Regions from separate parts of the Deinococcus taeanensis genome, predicted to be linked through region 1. Evidence: riboswitches for the same ligand, from Rfam matches in the RefSeq annotation. Region 1 holds a riboswitch; each other region holds the start of a gene.
What was found. A riboswitch is a leader RNA that binds a small molecule or an ion and turns the genes downstream of it on or off. The one in region 1 is predicted to bind cyclic di-GMP.

Region 1 (4,320 bases):
CCCCGCCGCTGACCGCCCACTGGGGCACCCTGCACCTCACCCGGGAGGACGCCAAGGCCCTGCAGCGTGACCTGCACGACCTCCTCACCCGCTACGCGGGCCGCAGGGGCCCCGGCCGCTACCTGTACCGGCTGAACCTCGCGCCGGAAGCCGCCGAATAACGGCCCGGGGCAGACGGGGATGACACCCCAGTCTGCTCCCGGCTGGCTCTACCCGCGCCGGGTCACGCCGTCGGTGGTGAGCAGCGGCCCGTACAGTTCCGGCCGGCGGTCCCGGAAGAAGCCCATTCCCGCGCGGAATCTGCGCGCCTCGCGCAGGTTCAGGGTGTGCAGCAGCGGCCCTTCCTCCGTCTCCCCGAATTCTGCGACGATCTCCCCGGTGTAGTCACTGACGAACGTGTGACCGTAGTACGACTGCGTCAGGTCCCCCACGGTTTCCGACCCGATCCGGTTGGCGGCCGCCACGTACGTGCTGTTGCTCACCGCGTGCCCGATCATGGCCCGCTGCCACATGTGGTGGCTGTTCGGGCTTTCCACCTCGGCCGGTTCCGTGCCGATGGCCGTGGGGTACAGCAGGAAATCCGCACCCTGAAGCATCATCACGCGCGCCGTCTCCGGGTACCACTGGTCCCAGCAGATGCCCACCCCGACCCGGCCGAAGCGAGTGTGCCACACGCGGAACCCCGTATCCCCGGGATTGAAGTAGTACTTCTCCTCGTACCCCGGGCCGTCCGGGATGTGGGTCTTGCGGTAGTTGCCCAGCACGCTGCCGTCCGCGTCGATGCACACCAGCGAGTTGTAGTGCGCCTGCCCGGCCGCCTCGAAGTACGACAGGGGCAGCACCACGCCGAGTTCCTGCGCCAGCGCCTGAAACCGCCCGATAAACGGGTGTCCGTCCAGGGGGTGGGCCAGCGCGAAGTAATCCTCGCGTTCCACCTGACAGAAGTACAGGTTCTCGAACAGTTCCGGCAGCAGGATCACCTGCGCGCCCTGCGCCGCCGCGGCCCGCACGTGTCCCATGGCCCGCGTGACGTTGTCTTCCAGCTGATCGGTCACGTGCATCTGCACGGCCGCGAGTTTCACAGTGTCCGGCGTCATGCCCGCAGGGTAAAGGATGCCGCGCGGAGTAAACGTGCCCCGCGGTGAGGGTTCACCCGCCCGGATGCCCACGCGGCGTTCATGCACGCTGCCCGGCGCCCGCAGGCCTTACTGGCCGATCGCCACGGTGAAGGTCTGGGTCTGCTCGCTGACGTTCTGGGCCAGGTCGTACACGCGCACGGTCACGGTGTGCTCGCCGTTGCTGGCGCCCTTGAAGTACTTGGCGTACGAGTTGTAGCTGGTGCTGTCGTCCACGAACTTCTGCCCGTCGATGTTGATCACCACGCGGGACACCCCGACGTTGTCGCGGGTGGCCAGCTGGAAGAACACGTTGCCTTCCTCACGCAGCGTGGCGGGGTGCATCATCATGGACACCGTGGGGGCCTGGGTGTCCGGGCCGGAGCTGCTGACCGTCTGCGCGTGCGTGCTGGCGCTGGGGGTGGCCGTGCTGCCGCAGCTGGTGGCGAGAACAGTGATCAGGACGGTCAGGATCGCGTATTTCATGGGAACTCCCGGAAAGCTTGGTCCAGTGTCCGGCCCCTCCAGCGCGGCGTGAACCGCCGGCGAAAAGCCGTCTGATGAAGTGCCAGCGGAACAGGAGGGTGCCGTCAGGGGCGCGCCGCGGTTCGGGGCTGGGCGGAACTCTGGAGGGACAGGCGAGGCTCGCCTGATCAGATCAGCGGCAGGTCACTGCAGGCCGGGCAGGCAACGCGGTGCGTGCGTGAGGCGCTGGTCTGATTGCCGGGGGGTGAGGACAGCGGTTGTCGGTCGGAACATCTGGGAACTCCTCTTGCGACCAGGGGCGCAGAGTACAGGCCGGGTCATCCTGGGTGAGGATGGTCGGGCAGTCGAAAAGCCGGTCGCACCAATGGCTCCGCGTGTCCCAGGTGCCCGAATACAGGACCACGCTTCATCGCCTCTTCTCGCGTGGGGTTCACCAGCGAGTGCCCTCAGCATGCCGCGCGGCGGCTTACTCACCTGTCACACCCACGTAAATGAACAGCCTGCAAAGAGAGCAGGCGCAGCAGGCCCCGGTCAGGCACCAGAGGGAAGCAGCCGCTGCGCTCCGCTCAGGCCGCCCCCCTGAAATGCCGAGTGCTCTAGCCGCCTGCGCCGCATCCCTCCACCAACCCCGTAAAGTGGCCGCATTCACCGCCCGCCACGCCACACAGCAGCGGCGGGCGCACGGGAGGAACAGGCATGAAGTACGTTTCCACACGCGGCGCGGCCACCCTGGGCCGCTTCTCGGACGTCCTCCTGAGCGGCCTCGCCCCGGACGGCGGGCTGGCCATGCCGGAGTTCATTCCGACCTTCACGCCCGACGAGCTCGAGGCGCTGCGGCCCCTGCCCTACCCGGAACTGGCCCTGCGCATCATGCGGCCCTTCATCGACGACCTTCCCGAGGAGGCCCTGCGCCGGCTGCTGCACGCCACCTACCACCCCGACGTGTTCCACAGCGAGGCGATCACCCCCCTGACCCGCCTGGGCCGCACGGACCTGTACCTGCTGGAACTCAGTAACGGCCCGTCCCTGGCCTTCAAGGACGTCGCCATGCAGTTCCTGGGTCACATCTTTGAGTACGTTCTGGAAACCCGTGACCAGCACCTGAACATCCTGGGTGCCACCAGCGGCGACACCGGCTCCGCCGCCGAGTACGCCATGCTCGGCAAGGCCCGCGTCAACGTGTTCATGCTCTCCCCACACGGCCGCATGAGTGCCTTCCAGCAGGCGCAGATGTACAGCCTGCACGAACCGAACATCTTCAACCTCGCCGTAAGTGGCGTGTTCGACGACTGTCAGGACCTCGTGAAAGCCGTGAACGCCGACGCGGACTTCAAGGCCCGGTACGACATCGGCGCCGTGAACAGCATCAACTGGGCGCGGGTACTGGCGCAGGCCGTGTACTACTTCAAGGCGTACCTCGCGCTGAACCTCCCCGCCGGCACCGAAGCGGACTTCAGCGTTCCCTCCGGCAATTTCGGCAACGTCTTCGCGGGCTTCCTCGCACGCCGCATGGGCCTGCCCATCGGGCAGCTCGTTGCCGCCAGCAACGAGAATGACGTTCTGCACGAGTTCTTCCAGACCGGCGTGTACCACGTCCGGCCCGCCGCGCGGGTTGCCGTGACGAGCAGCCCCAGCATGGACATCGGCAAGGCCAGCAACTTCGAGCGCTTCCTGTACCTCATGGCCGGGCAGGACCCCGAGCAGACCCACACGTGGTGGCAGGCCGTGGCCGAGGGCCGTCCCGTCACAGTGCACGGCACATCCCACTGGGACGCCGTGCAGACCAGCGGCCTGCGTGGCGGGCGCAGCACCCACGCGGACCGGCTCGCCACCATCCGCCGGGTGGACGACGCGTTCGGCCGTCTGATCGACCCGCACACCGCCGACGGGGTGTTCGTTGGGGAGCAGTACGCCCGGCCCGGCGTGCCCATGATCTGCCTGGAAACCGCTCTGCCCGCCAAGTTCGAGGACACCGTGCGCGAGGCGGTGGGCCGCACCCCCGAGCGGCCCGACCGCTTCCACGGGATCGAGCAGGCCGAGCGCTTCTATCAGCTGCTGCCCAACGACGCCGAGACGCTCAAGGCCTTCATCGCGCAGAAGCTCAGGGCCGGCCAGCCGGCCTGAGCCCCGCGCCGCAGCGCCGGCCGGACAGCGGGGCGCTCACCCGAGCCCGGCAGACGGGCCGAACATGCGCCGTGATTCCGGAGAGACGGGCCGTAACGACGGAGCGGCCGCTGCCCTGGCCCACGGCCAGTCCGGACCCCTGAACGTGTCCGCACCGAAAACCAGCCCCCGGCCTGCGGTGGGCGCAAAGCAACGCACGCCCCAAGTCCTGCCGGCGCCGGAACGCTGCGCTCTGTCACCGCCTCACGGCCCCAAGAGGACAGGCGGGGGGTGCGCTGGTCGGACTCCCCGAACAGGAACACCGGGGGGCGTGAAGACCAGCAACAAAGAAATCCTCCCGACGATTCGCGGCGTTCCGTGGGTGCTACGGTGCCTTTCATGAGCCATGAGAACGTCACCGACGTGTACTTCGACTTCCTCTGCCCATACGCCTGGCGTGGTCTGGAACTGGCCGCGACGCTCCGCGCACAGGGGGAGTCGTTCCGGCTGCGGCACTACTCGCTCGTGGAAGGCAACCACGCGGAGAATGCCAGGGAACTGTCATGGCGGTTAACCGGGCAGCAGCTTGGGGAGGGCAGTGCGAACCAGCAGGGGA
Region 2 (4,320 bases), on a different replicon from region 1:
GCTGCTGCCACGGGGCGTGCGCGCCGGTCTGCGCGCGGCATTTGTGCGCGTGGGCGCCACCCGGCGTCAGCAGCGCCAGGGGGGTCGGGCGCGTCACTTCATTTTCTCCAGAATCAGTTTCGTCAGGGCGGCGCTGTCACGCAGGGAGACCAGCGGGCCGGACCATGGGCTGATCGCTTCGGGGCTGTACACCACGGCGCGGTCTTTCAGGCGCTGACCGACCGGGCTTTGCAGGAAGGCGTCCGCGCCGTTGTACTGCCCGCCGGGCGGGAAGACGATGACCAGGGTGTCTTTGCCCAGGCCGAGCAGGGCTTCGTCACTGATCACCGAGGCGACGCCCAGTGTGGAGGCGCTGGCTTTCAGGCCGTCTTTGAAGCCCAGGGCGCGCACGTCCTCGATCAGGCGGGTTTTGGTGTACAGGTAGTTCGTGCCGCCCTGGAAGGGGGAGACCACGACGGCCTTGGGGTACTTGCGGAACACGCCGGCGGCCTGCAGCGTGCGGGCGCCGGCGCGGTTGGTGTCGGCCACCTGCTTGATGAGTTTCTCTGCCTGTTCCTGCCGGCCGAACACGCGGGCCAGGTCGCGCAGGTTGCTTTTCCAGTAGCCGGCGCGGTCCTCGCGGTACCCGACCGTGGGGGCGATGCGGCTGAGCTTGTCGTAGTTACCGTTGCCGTTCCAGGTGAGGCGCACGATCAGGTCGGGTTTGAGGCTCAGGATGGTTTCCAGGTTCGGTTGAATCCAGTTGCCCACGAAGCGGGCGCCGCTGAGGTTGCCGCGCGCGAGGAAGGTGCCCCGGATGCGCTCGGGTTTCAGGTGCCCGTCGGCGGTGAGGTCCGTCGGGGCGATCATGGAGCTGCCGATGCCCACGATGCGGTCGCTCAGGCCCAGCGCGTAGATCCACCCCAGCGCTTCTTCGTCCAGGACCACGAGGCGCCTGGCATCGGCCTTGATCTGTGTCGTGCCTTCGTCGTGCTTGAGGGTAAGGGTCTGGGCGAGGGCGCTGCTGCACAGGAGCAGGCTGCTGAGGAGGGCGGTGCGTTTCATGCGGCTCACCCTAATTAAGCTGACTGGATTAGTCAAGTTTAAACGGCCCAGCTCGACGGGGGCGATGGACCTCCAGAGAGGGGCGCTCAGTGCGCGCGTCGCGCTGGCTCAGAACGATCCGGCCGCGTCCTGCGCTGACAGGGTTTCAAACAGAATGAACGTCTGCTGCGCCGCCCTCACCGCGTCGTGCACAAACCGCGCCGGATCCTCGGCTGCGTTGTAGCGGCTTTCGAGCAGCCTCCCAAACGTCCGCCACCGCGGTCCGACCGGCTGCCCATCACTGCCGTAAAAGTGCAGCGCCGCGTCCGGAAACCCCGCGGCGCGCAGGTGCCGGCTCACAACCTGACCGCCCAGCGCCGAGCCTTCAAGCACGTACGCTGCGCCCCACGCTGCCGCCTCGCTCGTCACGTGGTCGCCTCCGTGCGGCAGGGGCGGCGTCACACGGTGCCCCAGCGCCACGAGATCACGCTGCAGTCCCGGCAGGCGGGACTGGGTGGACACCGCCAGCGCCGCCCAGCCGTCGGGGGACAGGGCCGCCCGCAGCCTCCCGGCAATCACCGGCTCCAGCGCGCTGTGCAGTGCGCAGTTCACGCCCAGCACTGCCGCGTACCGCTCCGGCGTGAGGCCGGGAGTCATCAGGTTGACGGCGCGTTCGGCGCGCTGATGATGCCGCGTGGTCTGTTCTTTCAGCGCGCCCAGGACGGACGGCATCACCGGACCCGTTCAGCCTGGCAGAAGCCGGCCCGGCCCGGCCCGGTGCCCACTGGACCACAAGCGCTGGCCGCAGGCCGCGGAGGAAAGCAGGGCAGGGTGCAGGTCATGGACCTGCTCAGCCTAGCAGTGCCCACCAGTCTGATGGCACGCCGTGAAGGGCGCATGAACATCAGGACCGCTGCCCTTGCCGGCACGGTATGAATAGCAGAGCCCTCCTGGTCGTGCTTTCGCTCACCAGTGGTACCGGAAGTGAGCCTCGGGCGCAGACCCGTCTCCAAGGGCGGTGAGAATCCTGACAGAACAGATGTGATTCTCTTCATGTCAGGTTCAGGCTTCGTGCGTGAAGCGCTGCTCCTCCACCGGAAAAAGGCAAACCCGTCGCAAGGCGGGGACGCAAAGTCACGGGGCCCACAGGGTCGGCCGGACCACCACAAGGAGAAGGACCATGCTACGCCGAAGCCTCCTGACTGCTCTGTTTGCCCTCAGCCTCCCGGTGTCCGCGGGACACGCCGCGCCCGGCCCCTGGGTGGAGTCCTTCACCCAGGGCACCCTGGACCGCTGGGTGGTGTCCAACTGGCGGGGCTTCTGGGCCGGTGGAACGCTCGACGGTGCATTCAGCGCCCAGAACGTGAAGGTGCTGCAGGGCGGGCAACTGCAGCTGCGCCTGAAAGTGCAGCGCTGCGGCGGCCGCTGGTGCGCGCAGGCCGCAGCGCTGCAGTCACGGCAGAAGTTCGGTTTCGGACGCTACACGGTGAGAATGCGCGCCGCGAGTGACAGTGGGGATCCCCGCCGTGCGGGCCGGGCGCGCCCGGGCAACATCAGTGCGGCCTTCAGCTTCCTGGACGACAGCCGCACTGAGATTGACGTGGAGATCGAAGGGCACCGTTCACGGCAGATCAATACGGCGGCCTGGCAGGGACTGGAACGCAAGTCGTTCGCGCTCGTCACCCATCCGCAGGGCACCGACCTCGCGACCGGCTTTCACACGTACACCTGGGACTGGCAGCGGGATCACCTGGCCTTCTCGGTAGATGGCCGCGAGGTGTGGCGCACGCGGGAGCACGTTCCGCAGGATCCGGCGCACCTGATGCTCAATGTGTGGCCTACCGACGATTCGAAGTGGGGTGGGCAGGCCACCCCGGGCGAGGTGTTCATGCTGGTGGACGAAGTGAAATTTGAGCCTTCACTGTAAATTTCTCATTTTTATCATTAAGATTGCAGCTATTCCACATCCATTCGGGTCTCTTTTTCATCATGCACCCACGATGAAACGCGCCAGCAACCCTGAAATCACCTGAAAGGGCCTGGACACCACCCGCGAATTCTGCGACTACACCGACACTAACCTGCTCTTTAGACCATGGAGGCGCACCCGTTTGGGGGCACTGAGCTCCGGGTGCGCCCGTTATCGTACCGACACAGGCGCGCCTGCACACCACTGAACTTCTAGTGGTGCCAGTCGCCGTCCAATTCCCGTACAGAACCCACAGGAGACTATGGAACTGCTGTTTGCATTACGGCTGCGGCTGACAATTTTCGCACTACTGACCGGCGCAGCCCTGATGCTCGCCTGGCCAGCGAGCTCCACCCTGGCGGCCCTGCTGGTCGCCCTCACCGCCGCCGGTCCCTGGCTGCCCTGGACCTGGAGCTGGCTTGCCGGCGTCGTCGTGGCCGGCCTGTGGACCGTGACCCGCCTGGATGCCGGCGCGGCCGACCTCACCACCTTTGGCGGGGCCGCCCTGCTGCTCCTCGCCGCCTGGACGGCCCGGCAGGTCATCCTGCCCGCCGTGGGCGCCCACCGTATGCTGCGCGCCCAGGGCGCCCTGCTCTCCGGCAGCAGCGCCGAACACCCGGTCACGGGTCTGCCGAACCTCGCCCTGGCCCGCCTGAGTCACCGCATGCTGCGCGCCTCCTACGTGCGCCGCGGCACCGCCGGTACCCTGCTGGGCGTCACCGTCCTGAACCACGAACCCCTGGCCGCCATGCTGGAACCCGGCGAGCTCGACGCCGCCCAGCGCCGCCTGTCCGATCAGCTGCTCACGCAGCTGCGCGCCAGCGACTGGGTGTTCCACGTGCAGGAAGACCGGTTCCTCGTGTACGCCGAAACGGAACCCGGTCATGAACTGGCCCTGGCGCGCCGTGTGGCCGGGCAGCTGCACGTACCGCGCCTGGAGATCTGCGTTCAGATCAACCCGCTGGCCGAAACCGCCAGCTTCGAAGAAGCCATGGACACCCTGTTCGCGTCTGCGCCGGTCACTGCGGAACTCCCGGCCAACGGCAGCCCCCCCACCGTTCCGCCGCAGCCGTGACTGCTCTCGACGCGGTGCTGATATTCCTGCTGGTGCTGCTGCTGCTGCGCGGCGCACTGGTTATTATTCTGGCCGCCGCGCACGTCCTGCGTCCCCGCCCCGAGAACGCTGAACTCCCCGAAGTCACCGTCATGATCGCGGCCTACAACGAGGAGGTGGGGCTGGAACGCACCGTGCAGTCCGTCCTCGCCGACCCGAGCGCGCACGTGTCCGTCATCGTCGTGGACGACGGCTCACGTGACGCCACACCCCG
Region 3 (4,320 bases), on a different replicon from region 1:
ACCGGAGCTGAGCCCCTGATGTAGGGAGAGAGGCGCCCCGCGGCGCCTTTCTTTACGCAGCTCAGCGGGCCGGCCCCGCGGCCCTGCCCGGTTCACGGCCCTCGTGCTGCCCCCGGAGGCCCGGGAAGGCGCGCGCCGCCCTGCACTGTTTCCCATCTGGTCGGCCTATAGTGAGCCGGAGGTGGACCGTGAACGACACTGAACAGGCGCTCAACGTGATTGAAGCGTGGCAGCGCGGCGAGACGGCGCGTGACGCGGTAATCACGCACCTGACGGCCCTGGAACGGGATCAGGGCGGCGTGGTCACTGGCGTGATTGCCACCCTGACGCCACACGCCCCCCCGCACGATCAGCCGCAGGGAACCGGCGAGCCTCGCGGCGGCACACTGCTGTGGCGCGAGGAACTGATGAACAGCCGCGCCCGCACCTGGACCGGTCCGGACGCCGCGGGGTTGCTGGTCGGGCCCACGGTGCTGCTCCTCACGGACGGCCGGCAGGGCGTGGTGATTGGCGAGCGGGACACGCGGGCCCTGTCGGCCAGCGTGAGTGCGTCCGTGATGCTGCTGTGCCAGACGATCGTGATGGCGCAGCACGCCCTGGACGAACGGGACGTGAACGACCTGCGCAAGCAGCGGGTTGAGAGCACGTCCACGTCCATGTCCGAGATTGAGATTATTCGCTGACGGGTCCACCTGGGTCCGGAACGCCACGAACCCAGCACGCCGCCGCCCGCCTGAAACTGGCGGGCGGCGGCGTGCTGAGCGGGGTTCAGCGCACGGCGCCGGTGGCACTCAGGGTGTAGGCGGGGGCGCGGCTCGACCACACGACCCGGGCGTAGTACGTGGTATTGGGTTTCAGTGTCAGGGTGACGCTGTCGGTGCTGGCTTTGCTCCTGCGGCTGCTGCCCAGCAGGGTGGCGCCGTCCGCAGCGTAGATTTCCAGATCGCTGTTCCAGTCGGTGGCGACCGACACGGTGCTCAGGCCGCCTGCGTCGGTGCTGGTGAAGCTGAACCAGTCGCGGGTGTCCGCGCTGCTCAGCGTGCCCTGGGCCGGCGCAGCTTTCGTGAACGCCACGGCGCCCGCAGCGGTGTCGTCGGTGGGGGCGCTCACCACGGGCGTGGTGCCGGTCGTGTCGGCCGCGCCAGCAGGGGTGAAGCTCACGTAATCCACGAGCATGTACGAGGTACCGAGGGAGGCCACGCCGCCCCACCCGGTGGAGTTGGTGGGCCACAGGTTCAGCATCAGGTGCGCGGCCGCGCTGGGAAGGACGCCGGTCGTGGTGCGTTTCAGCACGCCGTCTATGTAGAAATCGATTTTGGTGGCGCTCCAGTCCCAGCGGTACGTGTGGAAGGCCTGCGTGAGGTTGGCGCCGCCCGCGCCGCCGGTGCCGTAGTCGTGGCGGGCGGTGGTCTGCCAGGCGCCCATCCAGTCGGTGGTGGGGTTCTGACCTTCGATCTCGTGGTCGATTTCCGTTTCGGAATTGTTGACGTAGTTGAAAAAGGCGCTGATGTTGCCGCTGCTGCCGGTCCCGGCGACGGACGGGTCGGCGCTGCTGCTCGCGGCGCGCACCCGGGCTTCGTAGGTCCCGTAGCCGTACTGGGCGCTGGTGGCGACCTCGGCGCCGCTGGCGAGGAGACCGGCCGTCACGTCGAGTTTCATGACGAGGTAGCCGTCTTTGACGGTGACGTTCTGGGTGTTCCACAGGCCGGTCAGGCCGTCGCGGGCCCAGAAGGGCGTCCAGCTGCCTCCCGACACGGACCAGCGGGTGGTGTCGAGCGTGGTGAAGTCGTCGCGCCAGCTGCCGGTCACGGCCTGGGTCTGCACGGTCTGGTCGGCGGCGGCGGCAGGTTCGGCAGCGGGGGCGTCGGGGCTGGAGGTGGTGGAGCAGGCGGCCAGAAGGGCGGAGGTGACGGCAGCCAGGGCAATGGTTTTCAGGGTGGTGATCTGCAGCATGGGGTTCTCCCTTCTTTCGGTGGCTCGGCCAACCTCATGGGTTCCGGAGCTTTGCGTCCCCGTCTTGCGACGGGTTTGCCGTTTCGGTGGCGGGATGAACCCCCGTGGGCTCATCGATGGCTGTACCTTAAGAGGATCTTAATGACAAAGGCCTTACACAACAAGCGTCTCAAAACGCTTAATTTCAGTCATATAAAGGGTTCATAAATCCAGGTTCTGCTCATCCGCAAAAAACCTCCTCGCAGACACACTTTTTCACTCATGCCATCTGGGAGCCACCACCCCCTGTGCCCTCCAATAAGCCCCGAGTATTAAGACCAGGCGGCCACACGCGACTGTCACGAGCTTCAAACGATGACAGCCAACATGAAGCTGGCGCTCAGAAAGCAAGCTGGCTCCTCAGCCGTGCCGGACCACCGGCATACCCTGAGGGCGATGAAGCGGACGCTTGCCCTCACACTGCTCAGCCTGCAGATGACCGGCGCACAACCGGCGGCGCCGGTGCGAGCGGCGTGGCCTCAGGACACCTGTATTCACGGCACCACGGTGAACACCAGCCGTCAGACGTGGTCCACGCGCGCTGTTGAGAACACCATCCGCACCCTTCTGCAGGACGCCGGGGTGCAGCTGGCCGCCGACGGGTGTGGCACGTACCTCAATGTGCTGGTGCAGGCGGACGCCGCCGGCCCCCGCGCCACCAGAGTCATGGCCGCCCTGATTCTGGCGGACCGGGAAGTGAACCTCCCGGAACTGAATCTGCACCCGTCGCCGTACACCTGCGCACGCACCCTGCAGGACGTGGTCCTGCCGGAGGAGGACCTGCTGCTCGGAACGCAGCGTCTCCTGACCCGCCTGCTGGCAGATCTGCCGGTCTGCCCGGACGTTCCTTCCCATTGAGGACACAGCCCGGGCAACTGACACGCCAGCTTGACGAGCACAGTCAAGGCAGCGCAGCCGCATGGTGAACTAAGCCGCTGGACCCATCCGGCCCGGTTCACCTTGGAGCGCGGCAGCGTGACTCAGGGGCACGACAGTCGCAGCGGGGAGCGCCGAGGATCCGGTGGGCCGGAGATTGGCTGGGCCTGCGCCTGTCCGCGAGCCTTCTGTGGAGCGCCACCCCTTGACTGTGAACGCTCACATTGTATGCTGCGGGCGTCCGATGCTGTGTTCCCGGTCCACCCCTGCGGTGGACATCACCTCCGTTGCGTTCGCCCACCGGTTCGGCCCGCGCCGCGCCTGAAGCGTACACTCACCTCTCAAAAGGACCTGATTGCCTTGACGACTGAGCCGACCACCATCCCCGTTCAGGCCAGTGTCGCCCTGCACACCGGGCGCACCACCGGCGAGATCTCACCGCTGCTGTTCGGCGGGTTTGCCGAGCACATGGGCCGATGCATCTACGAAGGCATCTACGACCCGGACTCGCCCCTGTCCGACGAACGGGGCCTGCGGCGGGACGTGATGGCCGCGCTCAAGGAGACCAACTACCGCATCATGCGCTACCCGGGCGGAAATTTCGTGTCCGGGTACCGCTGGACCGACGGAATCGGCCCGAAAGCGGAGCGGCCCCGCCGGCGGGCGCTGGCGTGGCGGTCCATCGAGACGAACCAGTTCGGACCGCACGAGTTCATGGAGTTCGCCGAGGAACTGGGCACCGAACCCATGTGGGCCGTGAACCTGGGAACGGGCAGCATCCAGGACGCCGCCGACCTCGTGGAATACATGAACCTGCCGACCGGCACGCTGTACAGCGACCTGCGCGCGAAGAACGGCCGGGCCGAGCCGTACGGCGTGAAGTACTGGTGCCTGGGCAACGAGATGGACGGCCCGTGGCAGATTGGACAGATGGACGCGCAGACGTACGCCGACAAGGCGTTCCAGGCGGCGAAACTGATGCGCTGGATGGACCCCGGGATCAAGACCATCGCGTGTGGGTCGTCGGCCACGGCCATGGCGGGGTACCCGGAGTGGGATATGACGGTGCTTTCACATGCGTACGACCAGATCGATTACTTCTCCATGCATCACTACGCCGCCAATCCGTACCCCACCGTGTCCAACACCGAGGGGCTGCCCACCGACACGGATTCCTACCTCGCGAGCAGCCTGCACTTTGATGAGCACGCCGACACGCTGGCCGCCGCAATCCGCGTGGCAAAGGCAAAGAACCGGTCGAAACGGGACGTGTTCCTGTGCTGGGACGAATGGAACGTGTGGTACCGCGCCAAGGGCGCCGACGGCGCCTGGAGTGAGGCGCCCCATATCCTGGAGGAGGTGTACAACCTGGAGGACGCGCTGGTCGTGGCCACCTGGCTGAACACGTTCCTGCGCAAGGCGGACGTGGTGAAGATCGCCTGTATCGCGCAG

Region 2: it holds a riboswitch for cyclic di-GMP, as region 1 does, so the genes downstream of both, LAJ19_RS17895 (glycoside hydrolase family 16 protein) here and LAJ19_RS12835 (Ig-like domain-containing protein) in region 1, are expected to answer to the same signal.
Region 3: it holds a riboswitch for cyclic di-GMP, as region 1 does, so the genes downstream of both, LAJ19_RS19100 (glycoside hydrolase family 16 protein) here and LAJ19_RS12835 (Ig-like domain-containing protein) in region 1, are expected to answer to the same signal.

Annotation. Positions count from the first base shown of each region.
Region 1 is NZ_CP083455.1:2,667,653-2,671,972, reverse strand. Features, by position in the region: gene LAJ19_RS12845 (helix-turn-helix domain-containing protein) at 1-161, shown strand, start outside; gene aguB (N-carbamoylputrescine amidase) at 210-1,097, opposite strand; gene LAJ19_RS12835 (Ig-like domain-containing protein) at 1,206-1,601, opposite strand; cyclic di-GMP riboswitch class II at 1,943-2,027, opposite strand; gene thrC (threonine synthase) at 2,298-3,725, shown strand; gene LAJ19_RS12825 (DsbA family oxidoreductase) at 4,104-4,320, shown strand, end outside.
Region 2 is NZ_CP083458.1:27,752-32,071, forward strand. Features, by position in the region: gene LAJ19_RS17880 (hypothetical protein) at 1-97, opposite strand, end outside; gene LAJ19_RS17885 (ABC transporter substrate-binding protein) at 94-1,044, opposite strand; gene LAJ19_RS17890 (biliverdin-producing heme oxygenase) at 1,153-1,755, opposite strand; cyclic di-GMP riboswitch class I at 2,117-2,191, shown strand; gene LAJ19_RS17895 (glycoside hydrolase family 16 protein) at 2,204-2,950, shown strand; gene LAJ19_RS17900 (hypothetical protein) at 3,255-4,067, shown strand; gene LAJ19_RS17905 (glycosyltransferase family 2 protein) at 4,064-4,320, shown strand, end outside.
Region 3 is NZ_CP083458.1:305,619-309,938, forward strand. Features, by position in the region: gene LAJ19_RS19095 (hypothetical protein) at 189-683, shown strand; gene LAJ19_RS19100 (glycoside hydrolase family 16 protein) at 769-1,953, opposite strand; cyclic di-GMP riboswitch class I at 1,969-2,043, opposite strand; gene LAJ19_RS19105 (hypothetical protein) at 2,389-2,850, shown strand; gene LAJ19_RS19110 (alpha-N-arabinofuranosidase) at 3,229-4,320, shown strand, end outside.